Regions from separate parts of the Rahnella sp. EDr1-12 genome, predicted to be linked through region 1. Evidence: predicted binding sites of a transcription regulator. Region 1 holds the regulator's gene; each other region holds the start of a gene.
The links. Region 1 encodes Fur, which represses iron uptake genes when iron is present. Its sites were predicted from a motif close to ATAATAATGAGAACNACTATCAA; they were not measured.

Region 1 (7,973 bases):
AAGTAACCATCAGGCAAGTGCCCCAGGACATGTTTGAACACCTCTCCGGGCATCGATTTCTTTATTATGTTGAGATTGCTCTCGCATCATCTATCGGCGGGACGTGCTTAAAATTTAGTATTGTTAAGATATATTTCTTCACTTTGCTTTTAACCCCGTCAATTTTGAGGATTTTATCTGGATTAAAAGCACACGAAGGCGATACCACTTAAAAAGATTGCCCGATAAACTTATTCGTCAGTTAAGAAGGCGAGCAGAAGCATATTCTCCGCCTCACGAGTTTGCTATTATCAGCACTATTATTGCCTGCAATGTAGGGCTTATCATTGAGAACAAGAGGTTAGACATCTTATGGCCGTAGTAGGAATCTTCTTTGGATCCGATACAGGTAACACCGAAAACATCGCAAAAATGATCCAGAAACAACTGGGTAAAGATGTTGCAGAGGTGCATGACATTGCGAAGAGCAGCAAAGAGGATCTGGAAAAATTCGATATTTTGCTGATCGGTATTCCAACCTGGTATTACGGTGAAGCTCAGTGTGACTGGGACGACTTCTTCCCAAGCCTGGAAGAGATAGATTTCGAAGGTAAGCTGGTTGCGCTGTTTGGTTGCGGCGATCAGGAAGACTACGCAGAATATTTCTGTGATGCGCTGGGCACCGTGCGCGACATCATTGAGCCACGCGGCGCGGTGATTGTGGGTCACTGGCCAACCGAAGGCTATCACTTCGAAGCATCCAAAGGTCTGGCAGATGATAAACATTTCATCGGACTGGCTATTGATGAAGACCGTCAGCCGGAATTAACCAATGAGCGCGTTGACGCCTGGGTTAAGCAAATTACTGAAGAATTGAGCCTTTCAGAAATTATTGGCTAAAAACCCTGTTGGCCCTGAGGATTTATTCTACAATTGAAGGGCCAAACTATTACTGAAATTAACAATTTAGCCACAACAAAATTGTTACTTTCGGTGGTATCAAGGTACACTGAGTTCATCTGTTTTTTCTATCGATCAAGTCGTTGCATTGTCTTATGTGACTGGCATTTAGTGATCTTTATTAACAGGCTATCGTTTAGGGGATCGGCACACTTCCGTTAAAAGAAGGATCCTAATCGAAGAATTTTGTGCCGCTGATGCCACAGGCTCCATGCCTCAACTTGATTAGCACATAGTAACAGGACTGAATCCGCATGACTGACAACAACACCGCACTGAAGAAAGCCGGCTTAAAAGTCACGCTTCCGCGCCTTAAAATCCTGGAAGTGTTGCAAGCGCCGGAAGGTCATCACGTTAGTGCGGAAGATCTGTACAAACAATTGATTGATATGGGTGAAGAGATTGGTCTGGCGACGGTTTACCGCGTTCTGAACCAGTTTGATGACGCCGGTATCGTGACCCGCCATAACTTCGAAGGCGGCAAGTCCGTGTTCGAACTGACTCAGCAACACCATCACGATCACCTGATTTGCTTAGATTGTGGCCGTGTTATTGAATTCCGTGACGAATACATTGAAGGTCGTCAGCGCGAAATTGCTAAAAAACACGGTATCAAACTGACCAACCACAGCCTGTACCTGTACGGCCACTGTGAAGCAGGCGACTGCCGCGAAGATGACTCTTTGCACAATGATAAACCTGCGCAGTAATCTGCCGGGCTCGTTGATATCGACCAAAATTAACCGCTGAAAAGCGGTTTTTTTATGCCCGTTTATCAGCGATGACAGACATAAAAAACCCCGGCAAGCCGGGGTTTTCTGTCTCACCTTCAGGTGATTGATGAGGTCTACTGCACCGGCACGGGTGAGTTATTGGCTTTAATTTCCTTCCAGATTTTTCCACAATCGGCGGCGTAAGCCTGCCCGTCACCGGTTTTGCGTGCCGTCAGGCAGCGCTGGTAATCCAGCACGCGTACCGTTTCCTGTTGTGCAAACTGCTGGTGAGCTTTCTCTTCCTTCAGAACGTTAAGAACCGCCTGGCAGGATGCAAGTTTGTCCGGCGAACCTTCGGCAGTGTTGATGCAGGCGCTGTAAGCCTTACGCAGTCTGGCATCTTCAGCCTGCCCTGACGTCTGGGAACAACCGGCCAGCAATAAAGACGTGGTCACGATCAGCAGTAATTTATTCATCGACATAGTGACCTCAGAAAATAGTGAATGGAGCGATAACGATAAATTTCACATCTTTTTCATCCTGGAAGATGTTGCCGTAACCACCGCCCCAGCTCGGAATATCTGAATGGTTGTCATACTGGGTGTAATGCAATTTAAACAACGTGCCTTTGGCGCGCCCTTCCTGAAGGGTGTAAAGCGCATCCAGACTCCACGCACTTTCTTTCAGACGCTGGCTTTGGTCATAAGCCGCATTGGTGCTTGGCTTGGCATCCCATGCATAAACATAAGAACCGCCGACCGCGAAGCCCGGCAGATCCCATTTCGCCAGATCATATAAAACTCCGGCATATACCGCTTTTTCGCCGTTGGCGTTGAAGTCTGAACGGTTATCCCACCACACATCGAGACGACCATTGGACGAGGAATACGTTGGGGTCATACGCTGAAGGAAGTAGCCCTGATTCCCCTCCGCCTTGACCATCGTCCCTTCCAGACGCCAGTCAAACTGGCCGGTGGTGTAACCGAACGTCAGAGCCTGCAACCATGCCAGCCCGTCGTACAAACTGTTAGGATCGTTTTTATCACTGATGCGGTCTTCTGCACCGTAGAACTGGTAGCTGGTGGTCAGCGGGTTACCCAGCAGATCCAGTTTGTAAGAGGCTTTAGCGAAATACTGATCGACGTAGCTTTCCGCTTCGCCATAGGCGGCTTCGAGCACCAGATCATTTTTGAAGTCGTATTTCGCGCCCAGCGAGTGAATATAGGAAACACCGGTTTTTTTGTCATTCTGGCGGAAATCATCCATTTCCAGATGCCACGGTGATTTATATTCATCCGCCCACATGTAGGAAAAACTCAGTTCGCCCGGCTCGCCGAAATCATGTTTATATCCGGCTTCTGCGCCGCGATACGTGCCCGGCATGAAACTCCAGTGCGGCGCAATCAGGGTCTGGCCGGTCGGCTGAATGTAACCCGCGTGGCCCCAGAAGCCGCCGTACTTAAACTTACCGGCAGCTTTATACAGGCTGACTCCGCCTTTATCGCGAGAGTAATCTTCATCGTAGGCGTGATTTTTTGAGGAGAATGCAATTTCGTTCGGGTGGCCGCTGTCGCTGGCTTCGGCCATTTCAATTGCCGTGAAAGCCGCAACGTCGATGCCGAACATATCCCACGCATAACCGGAGGAGAAATCCAGATTCAGGTTGGCGGTGGCATGAGAAAGGTTAGTGGCGTATTTATCGTAATCAGAGTTGTTGACGGTGACTTTAGAGCCGTCGGGGCGGGTTTCTTCTTTGGTTTTATTCAGATCTTTGCGATCACGTTCGCGCTGCCAGTAATACACGCCACCAGTGAGCGTCGAATCATCAATAAAGCCCGCCGCGTTTGCCTCTTCAGAAAACATTAATCCGCCACCCAATAAGGTGCCGGCCAGAGAATACATCACAGGTTTCAGATAAGCCGATCCCCTGCCCCGGTTAAGGTGCTTGTGCATAGAAATTCCTCATTTTTGACTAAAAAGTAACTGCAAAACCCAAACGGGTATTAAAAGCGGGCGTCAGAGACGTCACCGTAAAAGCAAGGGTAGAGTATTTTTCGCGACGCGAATTATCAATGAGTAATTCATCATTGATCTCTGAAATATGACAAAGTGCACATAAAGATGAAAAAGTATTACAGAAAGAACTTTGTGGGAATTTAAGCGAGGAAAAAAGTGAAAACAATTAAGAATCAAATAACTAAAAAGATAAGTCTGTGGTTTACACGTTTCAGCTTTCAGCGATATTTAATCAGAGCCGCTAAAAAGTGCGCATCATAAACACATTAATTCGCGACAGAAATCAATTTCGATATTGCTTAAGGCATAAAAAAACGCAGCCGAAGCTGCGTTAAAAATAAGTCTTACTTCAATCAGGCAACCGGTTTGCTTTCCCAGGTATCGCGCAGACCGACGGTGCGGTTAAACACCAGATGCTCCGCGCTGGAATAGCGGCTGTCGGCACAGAAGTAACCTTCACGCTCGAACTGCAGGCTGACTTCCGCCTGCGCCCCTGCCAGAGAAGGCTCAACGAAGCCCTGAGCGATAACCAGAGACTCCGGGTTGATGGTGGTCAGGAAATCCTCTGCCTGACCGGGGTTCGCTACGCTGAACAGACGGTCATACAGACGGAATTCTGCTGGCTTACCTTCAGTGGCGGAAACCCAGTGGATCACACCTTTCACCTTGCGGCCATCAGCAGGATCTTTGCTCAGCGTGTCGATATCGTAAGAACAGAAGATAGTGGTGATATTCCCTTCGGCATCTTTCTCAATGCGTTCCGCTTTAATCACATACGCATTGCGCAGGCGCACTTCTTTGCCCAGCACCAGACGCTTGTACTGCTTGTTAGCTTCTTCGCGGAAATCAGCCTGATCGATGTAAATCTCGCGGGTGAAAGGAACGTCGCGGGTGCCCATTTCCGGCTTGCTCGGATGGTTTGGCATTTTCACCTGTTGCACGTCATCACCGGTAAAGTTTTCAATGATCACTTTAACCGGATTGATAACAGCCATGGCTCGCGGTGCGTTCTCGTTCAGATCGTCGCGAATGCAGGATTCCAGCGCCATCATTTCGACGTTGTTGTCTTGCTTGGTCACGCCAATACGACGACAGAATTCACGGATAGATGCAGCGGTATAACCACGGCGGCGCAGACCTGAAACGGTCGGCATACGCGGGTCGTCCCAGCCTTCTACAATCTTCTCGGTCACCAGCAGGTTCAGCTTACGCTTGGACATGATGGAGTATTCGAGATTCAGACGGGAAAACTCATACTGACGCGGATGGCATGGAATAGTGATGTTATCCAGCACCCAGTCATAAAGACGGCGGTTGTCCTGGAATTCCAGCGTACATAAAGAATGGGTGATCCCTTCCAGCGCATCGGAAATGCAGTGGGTGAAATCGTACATCGGGTAGATGCACCATTTTGTGCCGGTCTGATGATGCTCAGCAAACTTAATACGGTAGATAACCGGATCGCGCATCACGAAGAATGGCGATGCCATATCGATTTTGGCACGCAGACAGGCCGCACCTTCAGCGAATTCACCGTTGCGCATTTTTTCAAACAGCGCGATGTTTTCTTCCACGGAGCGATCGCGGTACGGGCTATTTTTACCCGGCGCAGTCAGGGAACCGCGATATTCGCGAATTTGGTCGGGGGAAAGTTCATCAACGTAAGCCAGACCTTTGTTGATTAATTCCAGCGCGTATGCGTGCAGTTGATCGAAATAGTCTGAAGAGTAGTGGATATCACCGCTCCAGTCGAAGCCCAGCCACTGGACGTCGTGCTTGATAGACTCAACGAATTCGATGTCTTCTTTTGCCGGGTTGGTATCATCAAAACGCAGATTGCACTGACCCTGGTAGTCTTGTGCAATGCCGAAGTTCAGGCAGATAGACTTTGCATGGCCGATATGCAAATAGCCATTAGGCTCAGGCGGGAAACGGGTGTGAACGCTATTGTGTTTCCCGGTCGCCAGATCTTCATCAATAATCTGACGGATAAAATTTGTTGGGCGGGCTTCAGCCTCACTCATTGTGCAATTCCTCTACGCAACATTGACTCTACGGATAACCGCTTATGTTCCAACAAGCCACGTCGGGAAACAACCGTTAGTTGCATTAAATCGTGGTTATCCCCTCACAGGCTGTCCGAAAACAATAAAAAACGGGAAGAGATCGCTCTCTTCCCGTTTTGTTATCACTGTAACGACATTTTCAGCAGCGGCGGTGACTGACACCGCCTCACTCAGTCAAAAAATTATTTGCCCTGAATGTCGAACAGCTTGGTCTGACCCGCGACAACTGAGCCGCTCGCCAGTGCACTGACACCTGTGTAATCATCGATATTGCTGACGACGACCGGGCTAATCATTGAGCGCGCATTGGCATTCAGATAATCCAGATCCAGTTCCAGAACAGGCTGACCGGCTGTCACAGTGGCACCTTCTTCGACCAGGCGGGTAAAGCCCTGACCGTTCAGCGTAACCGTATCAATCCCCATGTGAACCACGATTTCAGCGCCAGAAACAGTTTCCAGGCAGAACGCATGATTGGTATTGAAGATTTTCACCACAGTACCCGCAGCAGGCGATACCACGATTTTACCGGTAGGACGAATGGCGACACCATCACCAACGGCTTTGCTGGCGAAAGCTTCATCAGGTACCTGATCCAGCGCCACGATGTCACCGGTGACCGGAGACACCAGAGTTTCAACCACCGTTTTCACTGTGTTTGGCACGGCCTGAGGGGCAGCGTTGCTCATGGCGACTGGGGCGGCAGTTGCCACACCGGCAGCAACCGGACCACGGGCAATCACCTTCTTCATGGCATCGGCCAGAGATTCAGCTTTTGCACCCACAATAACCTGAATGCTTTGTTTATTCAGACGAACGATACCCGATGCACCAAGGCGCTTACAGGCAGCATCGTCAACCGTACCCGCATCTTTTACATTCAGACGCAGACGGGTAATACACGCATCAATCCCTTTGAAGTTATCAGAACCGCCCAACGCACCGATGTAGCTCAGCGCCAGTTGGTTAAGACCTTCTTCAGTATTACTGTTGGCTTCCGGTGCACCCATGTCTACCGTGTCATCTTCGCGACCCGGCGTTTTCAGGTTGAACATACGGATGATCACGCTGAACAACACGAAGTAGATGATGAAGAAGACCACACCCATCACCAGCAACATCCAGACGTTTTTACTTGCTGCTGGCAGGTTGTACATCAACGCATAGTCGATCGCACCCGCAGAGAAGGAGAAGCCGGCATGAATACCCAGCGCCGTGGCAACGTACAGGCTGATCCCGGTCAGGATGGCGTGCACTAAATAGAGCAGCGGAGCGAGGAACATGAAGAGGAATTCTAACGGCTCGGTGACACCGGTCAGGAACGCCGTAACCGCAACGGACACCAGCATACCGCCAACCAATGGACGACGTTCTTTAGGCGCGGCGAAATACATCGCAAATGCTGCACCTGGCAGACCAAACATCATGATTGGGAAGAAGCCGGACATGAACATCCCCGCCGTGCCGTCACCCGCGTAGAAGCGGTTGATGTCACCGTGGAACACAGTGCCTGCAGCGTTGGTGAAGTCACCAATCTGGAACCATGCGATGGTGTTCAGTACCTGATGCAGACCGGTTGGGATCAGCAGACGGTTAACGAAACCAAAGATACCGGCACCGAATGCACCCGCACCCACGATCCACTCACCACCGGCGCGGATAGCATCCTGCACCGGAGGCCAGACGTAACCGAAGATCGCGGCCAGAACCAGACAGAAGAAGCCGGTTGCGATAGGAACGAAACGTTTCCCACCGAAGAAGCTCAGGAAGTCAGGCAGTTTGATATCAGACCAGCGGTTGTAAACCATACCGCCCACCAGACCGGTGATAATACCGGCCAGCACGCCCATGTTAACGGCCGGGTTAATGGTGATCATCGCTTTGGTCAGGATAAAGTAACCGATGCCGCCTGCTAATGCTGCGGCACCTGCGTTGTCTTTAGACCAGCTGGACGCCACACCGATGGCGAAAATGAGCGCGAGGTTATCGAAAATCCCGCCACCGGCTTGCGCGATGAAAGGCATGTTAAGAAGATCAGGCTGACCGAAGCGCAGCAATAACGCAGCGACCGGCAGTACGGCTATCGGCAGCTGTAGCGCTCTGCCTAAACGCTGAAAGAATCCAAGAATATTCACATTTCCCCCTATCCGCCGTCAGGCGAATCACCTAAGTAGTTTAATTAGTATGGTTACTACCTTTACTGTTTACCGTTCCGATTTAACCAACTGCTCTGCGAGTG
Region 2 (7,973 bases), on a different contig from region 1:
CGGCTTTTTGCAATTCGTCACTCAGACTGATGTCGAGCGGGAACGTCTCAAGCACCTGCTGCTGCGCATCGCAAATTGACGCCGCAAAGTTCAGATACCCGTCGAGCGGGCTGTCTTCTGCCAGTTTTTTCAGACGACCGGCGCGGTTCTGGTAGAGCGTTTTCAGGTTAGCGAACAGTACCGGCGGGATGTCCCCCGCCGTTTTTTTACCGTCAGCCAGCAAGTCCTGTGCAACTATCTGGATGCTCATCCGGCTTTCCTCTCGTCTTGTTCTTTTTTCTGCTCTTCATCGCGCACCTGACGGTACCAGCGCGGATGGTGATACTTCGCCCATGACACCGGCACTTTGCCGCCGGTCATCGCCGAAATCGACCCTTTCGCCCAGGTCGCCGCGTAAACGTGCATGATGATCACCAGAATCAGCCCGATACCGGCCACGGAATGCACCAGCAGCGCCAGACGGATCAGCGGTATCGGGAAATAATCCGCAAACCACGGACGCCAGATGATCACGCCGCTGGCCATCAGCAGTACCAGGCAACCGATCGCCGCCCAGAACACGCATTTCTGGCCGAAGTTATAGCGACCGGTGTCGCCGACTTCATGGTTGGTCAGCACTTTATCGATATTTTTCGCCCACACGAGGTCGTCTTTTTCCGGCAAATTGTGCTTCCAGTAACGGAAGAACATGCCGAGAAAAGAGACGAACATCACCACGCCGAAAAACGGATGGAGAATGCGCGCCAGTTGCGGGGTGCCGTACACGTTCATCAGCCAGTTAAACGACGGGAAAAAGAAGCCGATACCGCTGAGCGCCAGCGTCACAAAACAGAACGCCACGATCCAGTGATTGAGGCGTTCCACCAGGTTATAGCGCTGGATTAACTTCTCTTTTTTCATGGCCGTTTCTCCTCATCGTCATGTTTATCCTCTTCGGCGTGCTCTTCCTCTTTGACGTAATTCGGTCCCACGCCGAGGAAGTGAAAGGCCGCTGCCGCAAAGGTCACCGCGAAGCCCACCGCCGCCAGCGGTTTCCAGACACCTTTCCACAAAGTGACTGCTGCGCTTATCGCCGGATCTTTTGGCAGGCCGTGATACAGCTGCGGATTGTCGGCGTGATGCAGCACGTACATCACGTGCGTGCCGCCAACGCCCTGCGGATCGTACAAACCGGCGTGCTCAAATCCGCGGCCTTTCAGCTCGCTGACGCGTTCTGCGGCTAAATCCTGCATCGCGGTTTTGGTGCCAAAATGGATCGCGCCGGTCGGGCAGGTTTTCACACAGGCCGGTTCCTGGCCGACACTCACACGGTCAACGCACAGCGTGCATTTGTAGGCACGGTTGTCGTGTTTGTTGATGCGCGGAATGTTGAACGGGCAACCGGCGATGCAGTAACCACAGCCGATGCAATGTTCAGACTGAAAATCGACGATGCCGTTGGCGTACTGCAAAATCGCGCCTTCCGCCGGGCAGGCTTTCAGACAGCCCGGATCGGCGCAGTGCATGCAGCCGTCTTTGCGGATAAGCCATTCCAGCTTGCCGTTTTGTTCCACTTCCGAGAAACGCATCACCGTCCAGGATTTCGCGCTGAGATCCATCGGGTTGTCGTACACGCCGGTATTAATCCCGACGTCATCGCGCAGGTCGTTCCATTCGGAACAGGCGACCTGACAGCCTTTACAGCCGATGCAGGTGGTGACGTCGATGAGTTTCGCCACTTCCTGCTGATGATCGCGGGCACGCGGCGCTGGCGTAAACCCGTTGGTTGCGGACTTACGAAGTATGTCCTGAGATTGCATTGCCATAATTCGCCTCCGTTAGACCTTTTCCACGTTAACCAGGAACGCCTTGAACTCCGGCGTTTGCGAGTTAGCGTCACCGACTGACGGCGTCAGCGTGTTGGCTAAATAGCCCTTACGCGTCGCGCCTTCAAAACCCCAGTGGCAAGGAATGCCAATGGTATCGACGTGCTTGCCGTCGATGGTCAGAGGCCGGATGCGTTTGGTCACCACGGCTTTCGCCACAATGAATCCGCGCTTCGAGGAGACTTTCACCTCGTCGCCTTGCGCAATGCCTTTCGAGGCGGCCAGACCTTCGCCGATCTCGATAAATTGCTCAGGCTGCGCGATGGCATTCAGCAACGCGTGTTTGGTCCAGTGGCGGAACAATTCGGTGATCGAATAGGTGGTCGCCACATACGGGAAATCTTTGGCGGTGCCCATATTCGGCAGATCGCTGGCAAAAATACGCGCCACCGGATTCGAAATCACCGAAGGATGCAGCGGATTAGTGCCAATCGGCGATTCGATCGGTTCGTAATGCTCAGGGAACGGGCCGTCAGCCATTTTGTCGGTGGCGAATAACCGCCCGACGCCTTCCTGTTGCATGATGAACGGTCCGACGCCGGAACCCGGCGCAGCAGCGCTGTAATCCGGCACGTCAAAACCAATCCATTTCGCACCATCCCAGCGGATGATTTCGCGTTTTGGATCCCACGGCTGCCCCTGCGGGTCGGCGGAGGCGCGGTTATACAGAATGCGGCGGTTGAGCGGCCAGCACCACGCCCAGCCGGACGTACAGCCCAGGCCGGAAGGATCGGCGTTATCGCGGCGCGCCATCTGGTTACCGGCTTCGGTCCAGCTGCCGGCGTAAATCCAGCAGAAACTGGCGGTGCTGCCGTCGTTTTTCAGATGCGCAAAGGTCGAAATCTGCTGGCCTTTTTTCGCCAGCACATTGCCCTGATCGTCATGGATATCGGCCAGCGCTTTGCCGTTGGCTTCGCGGGCAATTTCTTCCGGCAGCGGGTCGAGCGGATCCTGATAATCCCACGCCATATTCATCACCGGCAGCGGATTGGCACCGCCTTCCTGCCGGTACAGCTCGCGCAGTTTCATGAACAGGCGTGCGATGATTTTGCCGTCGTGCAGCGCTTCACCCGGCGGCTCAGACGCCTGGAAGTGCCATTGCAGCCAGCGGCCGGAGTTGACGATCGAGCCGTTTTCTTCAGCAAAACAGGAAGACGGCAGGCGGAACACTTCGGTCTGAATATCGGCGGTCTGCACGTCGTTCATTGCGCCGTGGTTTTGCCAGAAGTTGGAGGATTCCGTCACCAGCGGGTCGATCACCACCATGTATTTCAGTTTTGAGAGCGCACGCGAGGATTTGTTTTTGTCCGGGAACGCGGCCAGCGGGTTGAAGCCCTGCACGATATAACCGTTCAGTTTGCCTTGCGTCATCAGCTCGGCTTGCTGCATCACGTCGTAGCTTTTGTCCCATTTCGGCAGCCAGTCAAAGCCCCAGTCGTTCTCTGCCGTGGCGTGATCGCCCCAGAAGCTTTTCATCATACTGACGAAGAAGTTCGGCGTGTTTTTCCAGAAATTGACCTGCCCGTCCACCAGCGGCGCTGGCGTGATCTGTTGCAGGTAATCGGTGAAATTGGTCTGTTTTTCTGACGGCAGAGGCATATAGCCCGGCAGGTTCAGCGACAGCAAACCGAGGTCGGTGTAGCCCTGAATATTGGAGTGACCGCGCAGCGCATTGACGCCACCGCCCGGCATACCAATGTTGCCGAGCAGCAGCTGGATCATCGCCGCACAACGGATGATTTGCGCGCCGCCGGTGTGGTGCGTCCAGCCCAGCGCATACAGAATGGTCGAGGTTTTATCGCGCGCGCAGGTTTCCGCCAGAATGGAACTGATCAGCAGGAAATCTTCTTTCGAAGTGCCGCACAGACGCTCTACCAGTTCCGGCGTGTAGCGGGAAACGTGCTCTTTCAGCAGATTCCAGACACAGCGCGGGTCCTGCAGGGTTTTGTCTTGTTTCGCGAAGCCTTTCTCATCGAGCTGATAATGCCAGCTTTCTTTGTTGTAGGATTTTTTCGCCGCATCAAATCCACTGAACAGCCCGTCGTTAAATTCATAGTCTTCACGCACCAGCAGGCTGGCGTTGGTGTATTCACGGACGTATTCAGTCTGAATTTTATTGTGCGTGATCAGGTAGTTGATCATCCCCAGCAGGAACGCGGTGTCGGAACCGGCGCGGATTGGCGCATAGATATCGGCCACGGCGGCGCTGCGGTTGAAACGCGGATCGACGACGATGACTTTGGCGTTATTTTTGGTTTTCGCCTCAATCACCCATTTGAACCCGACCGGGTGCGCTTCTGCGGCGTTTCCGCCCATAATCAGAATGACGTTGGCGTTTTTGATATCGACCCAGTTGTTGGTCATCGCACCGCGACCAAATGACGGCGCTAACGCCGCAACGGTCGGGCCGTGGCACAGACGCGCCTGGCAGTCGATCGCCACCATGCCCAGCGCACGGGTGAATTTCTGATCCAGCAGGCCGGTTTCGTTACTGGCCGCAGACGAACAGAGCATGCCGGTGGTCAGCCAGCGGTTAACCGTGACGTTATTGTCATTTTTCTCGACGAAGTTGGCGTCGCGGTCATCTTTCATCAGGCGGGCGATACGGGAAATCGCCTCATCCCATGAGATGCGCTGCCATTGATCAGAACCGGGCGCGCGATATTCCGGATACCTCAGACGGCCTTCGCTGTGGATGTAATCCAGCACGCCTGCGCCTTTCGGGCACAAGGAGCCACGACTGACCGGATGATCGGCGTCACCCTCTACGTGGAAGATATTTTCAGTGACGTTTTTCGCGCCGTCGCCCTGGCTGTAAATCAGCATCCCGCAACCGACTGAACAGTAGGTGCAGTTGTTGCGGGTTTCACGCGAGCGAAGCAGTTTATATTGGCGGGTTTCCGCCAGCGCGATTGTCGGGGCAAACCCCAATAATGCCGCTGTTGTGCCGGCCATACCGCCCGCACATATTTTGAATAATTGTCTTCTGCTGACTTGCATGAAAGACTCCTTCCCATCATTTGTTAACACATTGCTTTTCAAATTGCCGCTTTCCGCCGCAGTGGCGTAAGCGGTAAAATTAAGGCCTAAAGTCCTGACAGTTTGTACGGCTTATGTAGCCGGAATGTTTATAAGGTTATTGCTAATGGATGTCCATCAAGTAAACGAACTGGGCAAAAAAGATGATAAAAAAGTGACTCAGATCATCGGAGCGAGCCAAAAAACGGTGATGCAGCGCGCACATCTTGATGAGCCCAAAGATGACTGGATTGCTCAGGAAGTGCCCGTTGCGCTGGTCTATAACGGCATCTCGCACGTGGTGATGATGGCCTCGCCAAAAGATCTGGAAGCCTTTGCGCTGGGCTTTTCGCTGTCAGAAGGGATCATTGAATCCCCCGGTGACATTTTCGGGATGGAAGTGACACCCACCTGTAACGGGATAGAAGTGAATATCGAGTTATCGAGCCGCCGTTTCGCCGGGCTGAAAGAGCGCCGCCGCGCCATGGCGGGGCGCACCGGCTGCGGCGTTTGCGGCATCGAACAACTGGGTGACCTGTTCCGCCCGCTCGCGCCGCTGCCGTTTACCCAGACCTTTGCGCTGGCGAATCTGGATAACGCGCTGAATCAGCTGAAATCCGTGCAGGAAATCGGCCAGCTGACCGGCTGTACCCACGCTGCCGCGTGGATAACCTCGCAGGGCGAATTACTGGGTGGCTGTGAAGACGTAGGCCGTCACGTGGCGCTGGATAAAATGCTGGGTATGCGCGCAAAACAGAATGACTGGACATCCGGCGCGGCGCTGGTTTCCAGCCGCGCCAGCTATGAAATGGTGCAGAAAGCCGCGATGTGCGGCATCGAAATTCTGTTCGCCGTCTCCGCCGCCACCACACTCGCGGTCGAAGTCGCCGAAAAATGTCACCTGACGCTGGTCGGTTTCAGCAAACCGGGCCGGGCGACGGTGTATACGCATCCGCAAAGACTGCGTTAACGCTTTAAGCTTCACGTGCCTTTAGACAATTTAGGATTGTTTGCGGTTATCTGGTTCTAAGCCCCGTATAACAGGCGCTTACGAGTACCCGTACAAAGGGTGGAGCATAGATAATCATTTTCAATATCATTTAATTAACTATAATGATCCGACTGATTACGCGGTGCTCACAATGACGGTGCCGCCCTACACTATGGAGACGATGAACATGAGTTATTCACTGCCATCACTGCCTTACGCATACGACGCACTCGAGCCGCATTTCGACAAAGAGACGATGGAAATCCATCACTCTAAACACCACCAGGCTTACGTGAACAACGCGAACGCTGCACTGGAAAGCCTGCCAGAACTGGCAAAACTTTCTGTTGAAGAGCTGATCGCAAACCTGGACAAAGTCCCTGCGGATAAGAAAGTTGCACTGCGTAACAACGCAGGTGGCCACGCTAACCACAGCCTGTTCTGGAAAGGCCTGAAAACCGGCACCACCCTGCAGGGCGAACTGAAATCTGCTATCGAACGCGATTTCGGCAGCGTTGACGCTTTCAAAGAAACGTTTGAAAAAGCAGCAACCACTCGTTTCGGCTCCGGCTGGGCGTGGCTGGTTCTGAAAGACGGCAAACTGGCCGTTGTTTCTACTGCTAACCAGGACAGCCCGCTGATGGGCGAAGCCGTTTCCGGCGCATCCGGTTACCCGCTGCTGGGTCTGGACGTTTGGGAACACGCTTACTACCTGAAATATCAGAACAAACGCCCTGACTACATCAAAGCTTTCTGGGATGTGGTGAACTGGGACGAAGCTGCAAAACGTCTGGCTGAAGCGAAATAATTTCGCCCTGCCGCCCTTAACGGGCACGATGTTTTCGCCAATGGCGGGTCTGTGACCCGCCTTTTTTATGCCCTGCTTATTCTGCTAAAAACGTTACTCTGATCACTGTTTTACAGCGAATTATCCGCCTGGTTCCCCCCCTTTTCAGACACCGCTCGCATTAATCAAAAATACATCGCAGATCCTATTAAGTTTACCGCCAAATCTACCGATAGATTCTTCACAAAGGCGTAACAAAGCCGCCAACTTTGGCAGGGATGTTTTACGGAGAACGATTATGGGTAACGGCACGGGTCTTTCGCAGTGGATGAATAATCTCAGAGTCGGTACGAAACTGGGTCTGGGGTTTGGGTTAGTGTTAGTGATCGCCGCCGTGATCACCGTGGCGGGCATGGTCAAATTAAATGACATCAGCCAGCGCGCTGAAAAAGTGGATTTCAGTAATCAGATGAATGCATTGCTGAATGACGCCCGCCTGAGCCGCACGCTGTATCAGCTGAAATATGAACCGACGTATCTCCAGCAAAATCAGGAGAAAATCGACGCACTTTCACAGCTGATCGCTCAGTCAAAAGGCAAGCTTGAATGGGACGCCACCAGCCAGGCAAATCTCGATCAGGTACCGGTAAAAATCCGCGAATATCAGCAGGCACAAAACGCCTTTAAACAGGCCGTTGACAGAAAAGACGCCGTGCGTGCCAGCTGGAATCTTTCCGAAACCGAAGCCGTGGTAACACGTTTACAGGATCAGCTTCGCGTGGAAGATGCCGATCCGTCAATCCGTCTGTCTCTGGCAGAAGTGGTTCAGAAGCTTATCAGCGTGCGTTATTACGTGCGCGGCCTGCTGCTGAACATGGATAAAGAATCCGAAGCCACGCTGCTCAAAGCCATTGATGAAACCCAGGCAAATGCAAAAAAACTGAATGCCCTGTTACTGCCCAACCAGCAGGCCACTCTGGCTCCGCTGATGAGTGCGCTGGCGAATTATAAAAGCCACGTCGTCGCTTATATGCCCGCGTATGAAGATGAGCAGAAGAACTCGCAGTTGCTGTCAGTCAAAGCCAGTGAGATGAATACGCTGGTAGCAAAAATCTTCAAAAATGAACTGGCGAACACGCACCTCGATATCAGCCGCGCGCAAATGATGATGATGGTGATCACGCTCGTCGTCCTGCTGGCCGGTATTCTGATCGCATGGCGCATTACCCGCCAGATCACCCAGCCGCTGCGCGATACGCTGAAGACCGCCGAGCTGATTGCCAAGGGCGATTTGACGGCAGCCCATCCGACG
Region 3 (7,973 bases), on a different contig from region 1:
GTACCTGGTGTGTACTCTGGTTTTGCACCGGGTGTTTTTTCGGCCTGCACAGTGGATGCGCCGCCCAGGGCAAATGCCCCGCCTAACAATCCCACGCCTTTGAGTAAACTGCGGCGTGAAGAAGAAACGTCATCCTGATTATTGTTTTTATGACTCATTACTCTGCCTCGGAAATTTAAAAGCGCCCTTCCCGGTCAGGGGAAAGGCGCTGAAAAATCAATCTAAACCAAGAACACCACGCAGTTTGGCTAAATCTTCTGCCAGGGTGGTGATTGGCCCTTTCATTGCGTTACGGTCTGCATCAGACAGTTTTTCGTAATTCTCATAACCGTCTTTGGTTTTGTATTTATCCAGCAGCGTATCGACGGTTTTGAAGTTAGCGTCGATTTTATCCAGCAACGGTTTGTCGGCTTTTTCCAGCAACGGACGCAGCAGGTTAACGATTTTCTGAGCGCCATCGAGGTTGGCACGGAAATCCCACAAGTCGGTGCGGCTGTAACGGTCTTCTTCACCGCTGATTTTGCTGGATGCCACTTCTTCGATAAGACCCGCTGCCCCGCCGACCACTTTGCTTGGCGGGAAGGTCAGATCGGTAATGCGTTTTTGCAGATCCACCGTATCGGCGTACAACTTATCGGCAAATTTCTCGGTGCCCTGGGTGGTTTTATCGGCGAAGAGGATTTTCTCCAGACGGTGGAAACCGGTGAAGTTAGGATCTTCCGCTTTTTTCTCGAAATCGTCTTCACGGGCGTCGATGCTGCCATCCAGATCGGAGAACAGTTCGGCGATGGGCTCAATGCGCTCGTAATAAACGCGGGTAGAAGCGTACAGGGATTGCGCTTTTTTCAGGTCGCCCTTTTTAATCGCCTCAGTGAACGCTTTGGTGTGGGAAACCAGTTCACCCACCTGTTGAGTCACATAGACTTTGTATTCCGCAATCGGGCCAACCAGCGCCATGGCGTCCGGTTTGGTGGCGGCCGCTGCGCCTTCTGCGGTCACGGTCAGTTTGCCTTTTGGATTGCTCAGCAGACCGCAGGTCATGTCGTATTCGCCCGGTTCCAGGTTAGCCGTCATTTTCTGGGTGAAACCTGGCGCGATATTTTCGCGCTCTTCCACCACCATCACGCCTTTGAGAATTTCCCATTCCAGACCTTTCTGGCTGGCGTTATGCACGACAAACTGCGTTTTACCGGCAGGCACGGTCAGCGCCATCGGTTCACACTGTTTATCATTAACGGTAATTTTTACCTGACGAACATCAGCAGCCAGCACGTTGGCGCTCAGCGCAAAAGCGGGCAGAGACAACAGTGCAATCTGTAAAGCTTTACGGCGAAACAGCGGGGATGAATAGGACATGTACCACTCCATGACAAACTGTGTGAAGAGACAATTAACGTAAAATCAGCGTTGTGTTTTGTGCCCGGCAGATGCCGCAGCGGCCACAGGCGATTTGCTCTGCGGCATAAAGAACAGGAACAGCGCCGGGATCAGATACAGGAAATACACCGCGACTTCACTGACTGTCGGCGCTTCCTGATACCCGAACATGCCTTCCAGCAAGGTTCCGAATAAAGAGTGCGTGGAGAGCGTCCCGCTCAGGTCAAAGGCGATATCCTGCATACGGTTCCACAACCCTGCTTCGTGAAACGCGCGGATCGCGCCCGCAGCCAGACCGGCGGCGACAAACAGAATAAACAGGCTGGTCCATTTAAAGAATTTCGCCAGATGCAGCTTCACGCCGCCGTAATAGATGAGGAAACCGAGCACGATCGCCGCGCCCAGGCCGAGCAGTGCGCCAATCGGCGCTTCGATACCCACGTCTTGCTGGAACGCAGCCAGCAGGAAGAACACCGATTCCAGCCCTTCGCGCGCCACCGCAAAGAACACCATCGCCACCAGCGCCCAGCCCTGCCCGCGGCTGGAGTTGAGCGCGTTATCAATCGCGCCTTCCAGATGTACTTTGATTGAACGCGACACCTTACGCATCCAGAACACCATGTAGGTCAGAATGCAGACGGCCACAACCGCCACAATGCCTTCGAACAGCTCCTGCTGCTTTTGCGGAAACTCGCCGGTGGTTTCATTGATGAAAATACCCAGCGCCAGACACAATGCTGCCGCCACGATCACGCCAATCCAGACCACGCCGAGCCACTGCCCGCGCTGCGTCCGTTTCAGATAACTGGCGATCAGGCTGACGATAAGCGCGGCTTCCAGCCCTTCGCGGAACATAATGAGAAACGGAACGAACATAGCGGAACTCCCGTAGAACAAATGACTTACAGTTTGTGCAAGCACTCTGTAAAGAAAAGTAAAATCGAAACGATAGTGATTATCATTCCTGGCGAGATAAATACAAGAGGCCGCATGCTGTTTTTTGAGCACGGGAGGGGAAAAGCGCACGAAAAAATATTGCCGGTTGTTTCAGCACCCCGGATACAGGGTGCCGTAAAAGAAAACGGAGCCCTGAAGGCTCCGTGAGGTCACTGTCTGATTCACCGCCCGGGGCGAAAATCAGATGCTGTTGTATTCGGCTTCCGCCGTGTTGAAACGTTCTTCAACCGCTTTTGACGGCTTGCTGCCGGTCAGGCTGACAATCCAGATAGCCAGCGAGGCGAAGATAAAGCCGGGGATGATTTCATACAGCTCGGCCCAGCCGTACTGCTTCCACAAAATCACGGTAGCCGCACCGACCACCATCCCGGCCAGCGCGCCGTTGCGGGTCATGCGTTTCCACATCACCGAGATCAGGATAACGGGGCCGAATGCCGCACCAAAGCCTGCCCAGGCGTAACTCACCAGACCCAGCACGCGGTTTTCAGGGTTTGCCGCCAGCGCAATCGCCACCAGCGCCACCACCAGAACCATCAGACGACCAATCCACACCAGCTCACGCTGGCTCGCGCCCTTGCGCAGAAACGCTTTATACAGGTCTTCGGTGATAGCACTGGAGCACACCAGCAACTGACAGCTCAGCGTACTCATCACCGCAGCCAGGATCGCGGACAGTAAAACACCGGCAATCCACGGATTGAACAGCAGTTTCGCCAGTTCGATAAACACGCGCTCACCGTTTTGCGTCACGTTCCCCGCTTGGCCCGGATTATTGCTGAAGTACGCAATGCCGAAGAAGCCGACCGCGATGGTGCCCGCCAGACACAGAATCATCCACGTCATGCTGATGCGGCGCGCGCTGCGAATGGTACGGTGAGAATCCGCCGCCATGAAACGCGCCAGAATGTGCGGCTGGCCGAAATAGCCCAGCCCCCAGCCCAGCAGCGACAGGATAGCCACCAGATTCATGTTCTTGAACATGTCGGTGTATTGCGGGTTTTTAGCCTGAATGACCATCATTGAGGTATCAATACCGCCAACCGCGAGGATGACGATCACCGGCGTCAGGATCAGTGCAAAAATCATCAGACTGGCCTGCACGGTGTCCGTCCAGCTGACGGCCAGAAAGCCCCCGATAAAGGTATAAATGATAGTTGCAGCCGCCCCCGCCCACAACGCGGTCTGGTAGGTCATGCCGAAGGTACTTTCAAACAAACGCGCACCGGCCACAATGCCGGAGGCGCAATAGATGGTGAAAAAGACCAGGATCACCACCGCCGAGATAATGCGCAGCAGTTTGCTGGAATCTTCAAAACGATGGGTAAAGTAATCCGGCAGGGTCAGCGCGTTATTGTTGGCTTCGGTATGCACACGTAAACGCCCTGCCACCAGTTTCCAGTTCAGATACGCGCCGATGGTCAGGCCGATGGCAATCCAGCTTTCGGAAATGCCGGAAATAAAAATCGCCCCCGGCAACCCCATCAGCAGCCAGCCGCTCATGTCCGACGCCCCGGCGGAAAGCGCGGTCACCACGCTGCCTAAACTGCGGCCACCCAGAATATAATCATCAAAGTTTTTGGTCCGTAAATACGCGATGAGTCCAATCAAAATCATCCCGAAAATATAAACACAAAACGTCACCAGCATCGGTGTGTTCATTGTCATTGTTTTCTCCACTTCTTGTTATTTGTCGTGCTTATGAGCGATGCATATTCCATGCAGGCCGGCACCTGTCTGTCCTGACGCGGCAATAAACGCGGTCAAGCTCATGCCGGGGCGAGATGATGGCTGAAACCCGTAAAGGATGCAGCATTACTCTCCATATTTTTTCTTTTTACAGGTGGGTAATCAGGTTTTTATTCAAATTTCCTGTCGGGCGGATACTGGTTTAGCACACCATTGAATTCAAGATAATTAACAAATCAGATACACAAACTTCACGCTCCATCACACTTATTCTGATAACCGGTTGCACGTTACAGACGCAAAGGTTGCACCCTCCACAGCATCACGAAGGAACCCGCACAGCGGCCTCTGTGAGGTCAGCGCGGTTGTTAAGATGTTAAAAATGCCAGCCAAATCACATCAGGCAGACTTCCTGCGTGAATGAGGTTGCACAAGGTTGCAACATAGAAGATATTGCTTGCCATAAACATAATGAAATCACCTGAACCTCTTTATATGGAGTATTGGCGCATGGGTATGACGACGATGGGCGTGAAGCTGGACGAAGGCACGCGCGACAGGCTTAAAGTGGCCGCACAGCAAATTGACCGCACGCCGCACTGGCTGATCAAACAGGCGATCTTTTCCTATCTTGAACGGCTGGAAAATGGCGACGCGCTGCCGGAAATCCCCGCGCTGAACGGCGCTGCGGCTGAAAACGCCGACGATACCCCGCCGCTGACGGTTCAGGAATCACATCAGCCCTTCCTCGATTTTGCCGAGCAGATCCAGCCGCAGTCCGTCAGCCGTTCAGCAATCACCGCCGCCTATCGCCGCCCTGAGCCGGAAGCCGTTTCCATGCTGCTCGAACAGGCGCGTTTACCTGCGCCGCTTCATGACGCAGCGCAGAAACTGGCTGCCGACATCGCCACCAAACTGCGTAACCAGAAGAGCGCCAATGGCCGTGCCGGTATGGTGCAAAGCCTGTTGCAGGAGTTCTCACTTTCCTCGCAGGAAGGCGTGGCGCTGATGTGTCTGGCGGAAGCCCTGCTGCGCATTCCCGATAAACCGACGCGCGATGCGCTGATCCGCGACAAAATCAGCAACGGTAACTGGCACTCTCACCTGGGCCGCAGCCCGTCGCTGTTCGTCAACGCCGCCACCTGGGGTCTGCTGTTCACCGGCAAACTGGTGGCCACGCACAACGAGACCAGCCTGTCTAAATCTCTCAGCCGCATTATCGGTAAAGGCGGCGAGCCGCTGATCCGTAAAGGCGTGGACATGGCCATGCGCCTGATGGGCGAACAGTTCGTGACCGGCGAAACCATTGCCGAAGCGCTGGCCAATGCCCGCAAGCACGAAGACAAAGGTTTCCGTTATTCCTACGACATGCTGGGTGAAGCCGCGCTGACAGAAAAAGACGCGCAGGCCTATTTGCAGTCTTACCAGCAGGCGATCCACGCGATCGGTAAAGCCTCCAATGGCCGTGGCATTTATGAAGGCCCCGGCATTTCCATCAAACTTTCCGCCCTGCACCCGCGCTACAGCCGTGCGCAGTACGAACGCGTCATGGAAGAACTTTACCCCCGCCTGCTGTCGCTGACCTTGCTGGCCCGCAGCTACGACATCGGCATTAACGTCGATGCCGAAGAGGCCGATCGTCTGGAAATCTCTCTCGATTTGCTGGAAAAACTCTGCTTTGAGCCGGAACTGGCGGGCTGGAACGGCATCGGTTTTGTGATCCAGGCTTATCAGAAACGCTGTCCGATGGTGATCGACTACCTGACCAGCCTGGCGCAGCGCAGCCGTCGCCGCCTGATGATCCGTCTGGTAAAAGGCGCGTACTGGGACAGTGAAATCAAGCGCGCCCAAATGGACGGGCTGGACGATTATCCGGTCTACACCCGCAAGGTTTACACCGACGTCTCTTATCTGGCCTGTGCCCGTAAACTGCTGGCCGTGCCGAACCTGATTTATCCGCAGTTCGCCACCCACAATGCCCACACCGTCGCTGCCATTTATCAGCTGGCCGGTAACAACTATTATCCGGGTCAGTACGAATTCCAGTGCCTGCACGGCATGGGCGAACCGCTGTACGAGCAGGTTGTCGGTAAAATTGCCGAAGGAAAACTCAACCGCCCTTGCCGCATCTATGCCCCGGTCGGCACCCACGAAACGCTGCTCGCCTATCTGGTTCGCCGCCTGCTGGAAAACGGCGCCAACACCTCTTTTGTCAACCGCATCGCCGATGCCACGCTGCCAATCGACGAACTGATCGCCGATCCGGTTCTGGCCGTTGAAGCGCTGGCCGCCACGGAAGGACAGGTCGGATTGCCGCACCCGCGCATCGCCCTGCCACGCAATTTGTACGGCGATAAACGCGTCAACTCTGCCGGGCTGGATATGTCCAGCGAGCATCGTCTGGCCTCGCTGTCCAGCGCCCTGTTGCAAAGCGCCAGCCATACGGTCACCGCGCAGCCGATGATCGATGCGCCCACTGACGACGGCGAATTTTTGCCGGTCATCAACCCGTCTGAACATACCGACATCGTCGGGCACGTACGTGAAGCCACAGAAGCGGAAATCAGCCGTGCGCTGGACGCCTCCGCCACGGCTGGCGCCATCTGGTTTGCGACACCTCCCGAAGAGCGCGCCGCAATCCTGCAACGCGGTGCAGAATTGATGGAAGCGCAGTTGCAAAGTCTGCTTGGCGTGCTGGTGCGCGAGGCCGGAAAAACCTTTAATAACGCCATCGCCGAAGTGCGCGAAGCGGTGGATTTCCTGCACTACTATGCCGGTCAGATCCGCGAAGATTTCACCAACGACACGCACCGTCCGCTCGGCCCGGTGGTGTGTATCAGCCCGTGGAACTTCCCGCTGGCGATTTTCACCGGCCAGATCGCGGCCGCACTGGCCGCAGGCAACAGCGTGCTGGCAAAACCGGCGGAGCAAACGCCTCTGATTGCGGCGCTTGCCGTCGGTATTCTGCACGAAGCCGGGGTTCCGGCCGGGGTACTTCAACTGCTGCCGGGCAAAGGCGAAACCGTCGGTGCGCAACTGGTCAATGACGAACGCGTTCGCGGCGTGCTGTTCACCGGCTCCACCGACGTGGCGGGTATTTTGCAACGCAACATTGCAGGAAGACTCGATCCGCAGGGGCGTCCGACGCCGCTTATCGCCGAAACCGGCGGCCTGAATGCGATGATTGTCGATTCCTCCGCCCTGACCGAGCAGGTCGTGATGGACGTGGTGGCCTCCGCCTTTGACAGCGCCGGTCAGCGTTGTTCTGCTCTGCGCGTGCTCTGCATTCAGGATGACGTGGCCGAGCACACCCTGCAGATGCTGCGCGGTGCCATGGCCGAATGCCGCATGGGCAATCCGGAACGCCTGTCTACCGATATCGGGCCGGTGATTGACGCCGATGCCAAAGCTGGTATTGAAAAACATATCGATTCCATGCGCGCCAAAGGCCGCACGGTGTATCAGGCCACGCAGGAATTCGCCGCTGACCAGCAGGAATGGAACCGCGGTACCTTTGTAAAACCGACGCTTATCGAGCTGGAAAGCTTTGATGAGATGAAGAAAGAGATCTTCGGCCCGGTGCTGCACGTGGTGCGTTATGCCCGTCAGGATCTGGATAAGCTGATCGGTCAGATTAATGCCGCCGGTTACGGCCTGACGCTGGGCATTCACACCCGCATCGACGAAACCATCCACCGTGTGACCCAGCAGGCGCACGTCGGCAACATGTACGTGAACCGCAACATGGTTGGCGCCGTGGTTGGTGTACAGCCGTTTGGCGGCGAAGGCTTGTCCGGCACCGGCCCGAAAGCGGGCGGCCCGCTCTATCTTTATCGCCTGCTCAGCAGCCGTCCGCCATTTGCCGTGCAACAAACCTTGCTGCGTCAGGATCGCGATCTGCCGCTGGACACGTCCGTGCGCGACGCGCTGCTTGCACCGCACCGCGCGTTGCA

Region 2: the regulator Fur is predicted to act here: its motif matches at 5,961-5,983, upstream of sodA (superoxide dismutase [Mn]).
Region 3: the regulator Fur is predicted to act here: its motif matches at 2,323-2,345, upstream of efeU (iron uptake transporter permease EfeU).

What each region holds. Positions count from the first base shown of each region.
Region 1 covers NZ_JBLZNY010000001.1:1,058,232-1,066,204, forward strand. Annotated here, with positions in the region: gene fldA (flavodoxin FldA) at 352-879, shown strand; gene fur (ferric iron uptake transcriptional regulator) at 1,194-1,649, shown strand; gene chiQ (ChiQ/YbfN family lipoprotein) at 1,787-2,128, opposite strand; gene chiP (chitoporin ChiP) at 2,142-3,554, opposite strand; gene glnS (glutamine--tRNA ligase) at 4,022-5,692, opposite strand; gene nagE (PTS N-acetyl glucosamine transporter subunit IIABC) at 5,917-7,869, opposite strand.
Region 2 covers NZ_JBLZNY010000004.1:282,200-290,172, forward strand. Annotated here, with positions in the region: gene fdhE (formate dehydrogenase accessory protein FdhE) at 1-250, opposite strand, end outside; gene fdoI (formate dehydrogenase cytochrome b556 subunit) at 247-900, opposite strand; gene fdxH (formate dehydrogenase subunit beta) at 897-1,805, opposite strand; gene fdnG (formate dehydrogenase-N subunit alpha) at 1,818-4,865, opposite strand; gene fdhD (formate dehydrogenase accessory sulfurtransferase FdhD) at 5,011-5,853, shown strand; gene sodA (superoxide dismutase [Mn]) at 6,062-6,682, shown strand; gene ACO0U8_RS17995 (methyl-accepting chemotaxis protein) at 6,960-7,973, shown strand, end outside.
Region 3 covers NZ_JBLZNY010000006.1:91,053-99,025, reverse strand. Annotated here, with positions in the region: gene efeB (iron uptake transporter deferrochelatase/peroxidase subunit) at 1-158, opposite strand, end outside; gene efeO (iron uptake system protein EfeO) at 217-1,356, opposite strand; gene efeU (iron uptake transporter permease EfeU) at 1,402-2,253, opposite strand; gene putP (sodium/proline symporter PutP) at 2,515-3,999, opposite strand; gene putA (trifunctional transcriptional regulator/proline dehydrogenase/L-glutamate gamma-semialdehyde dehydrogenase) at 4,531-7,973, shown strand, end outside.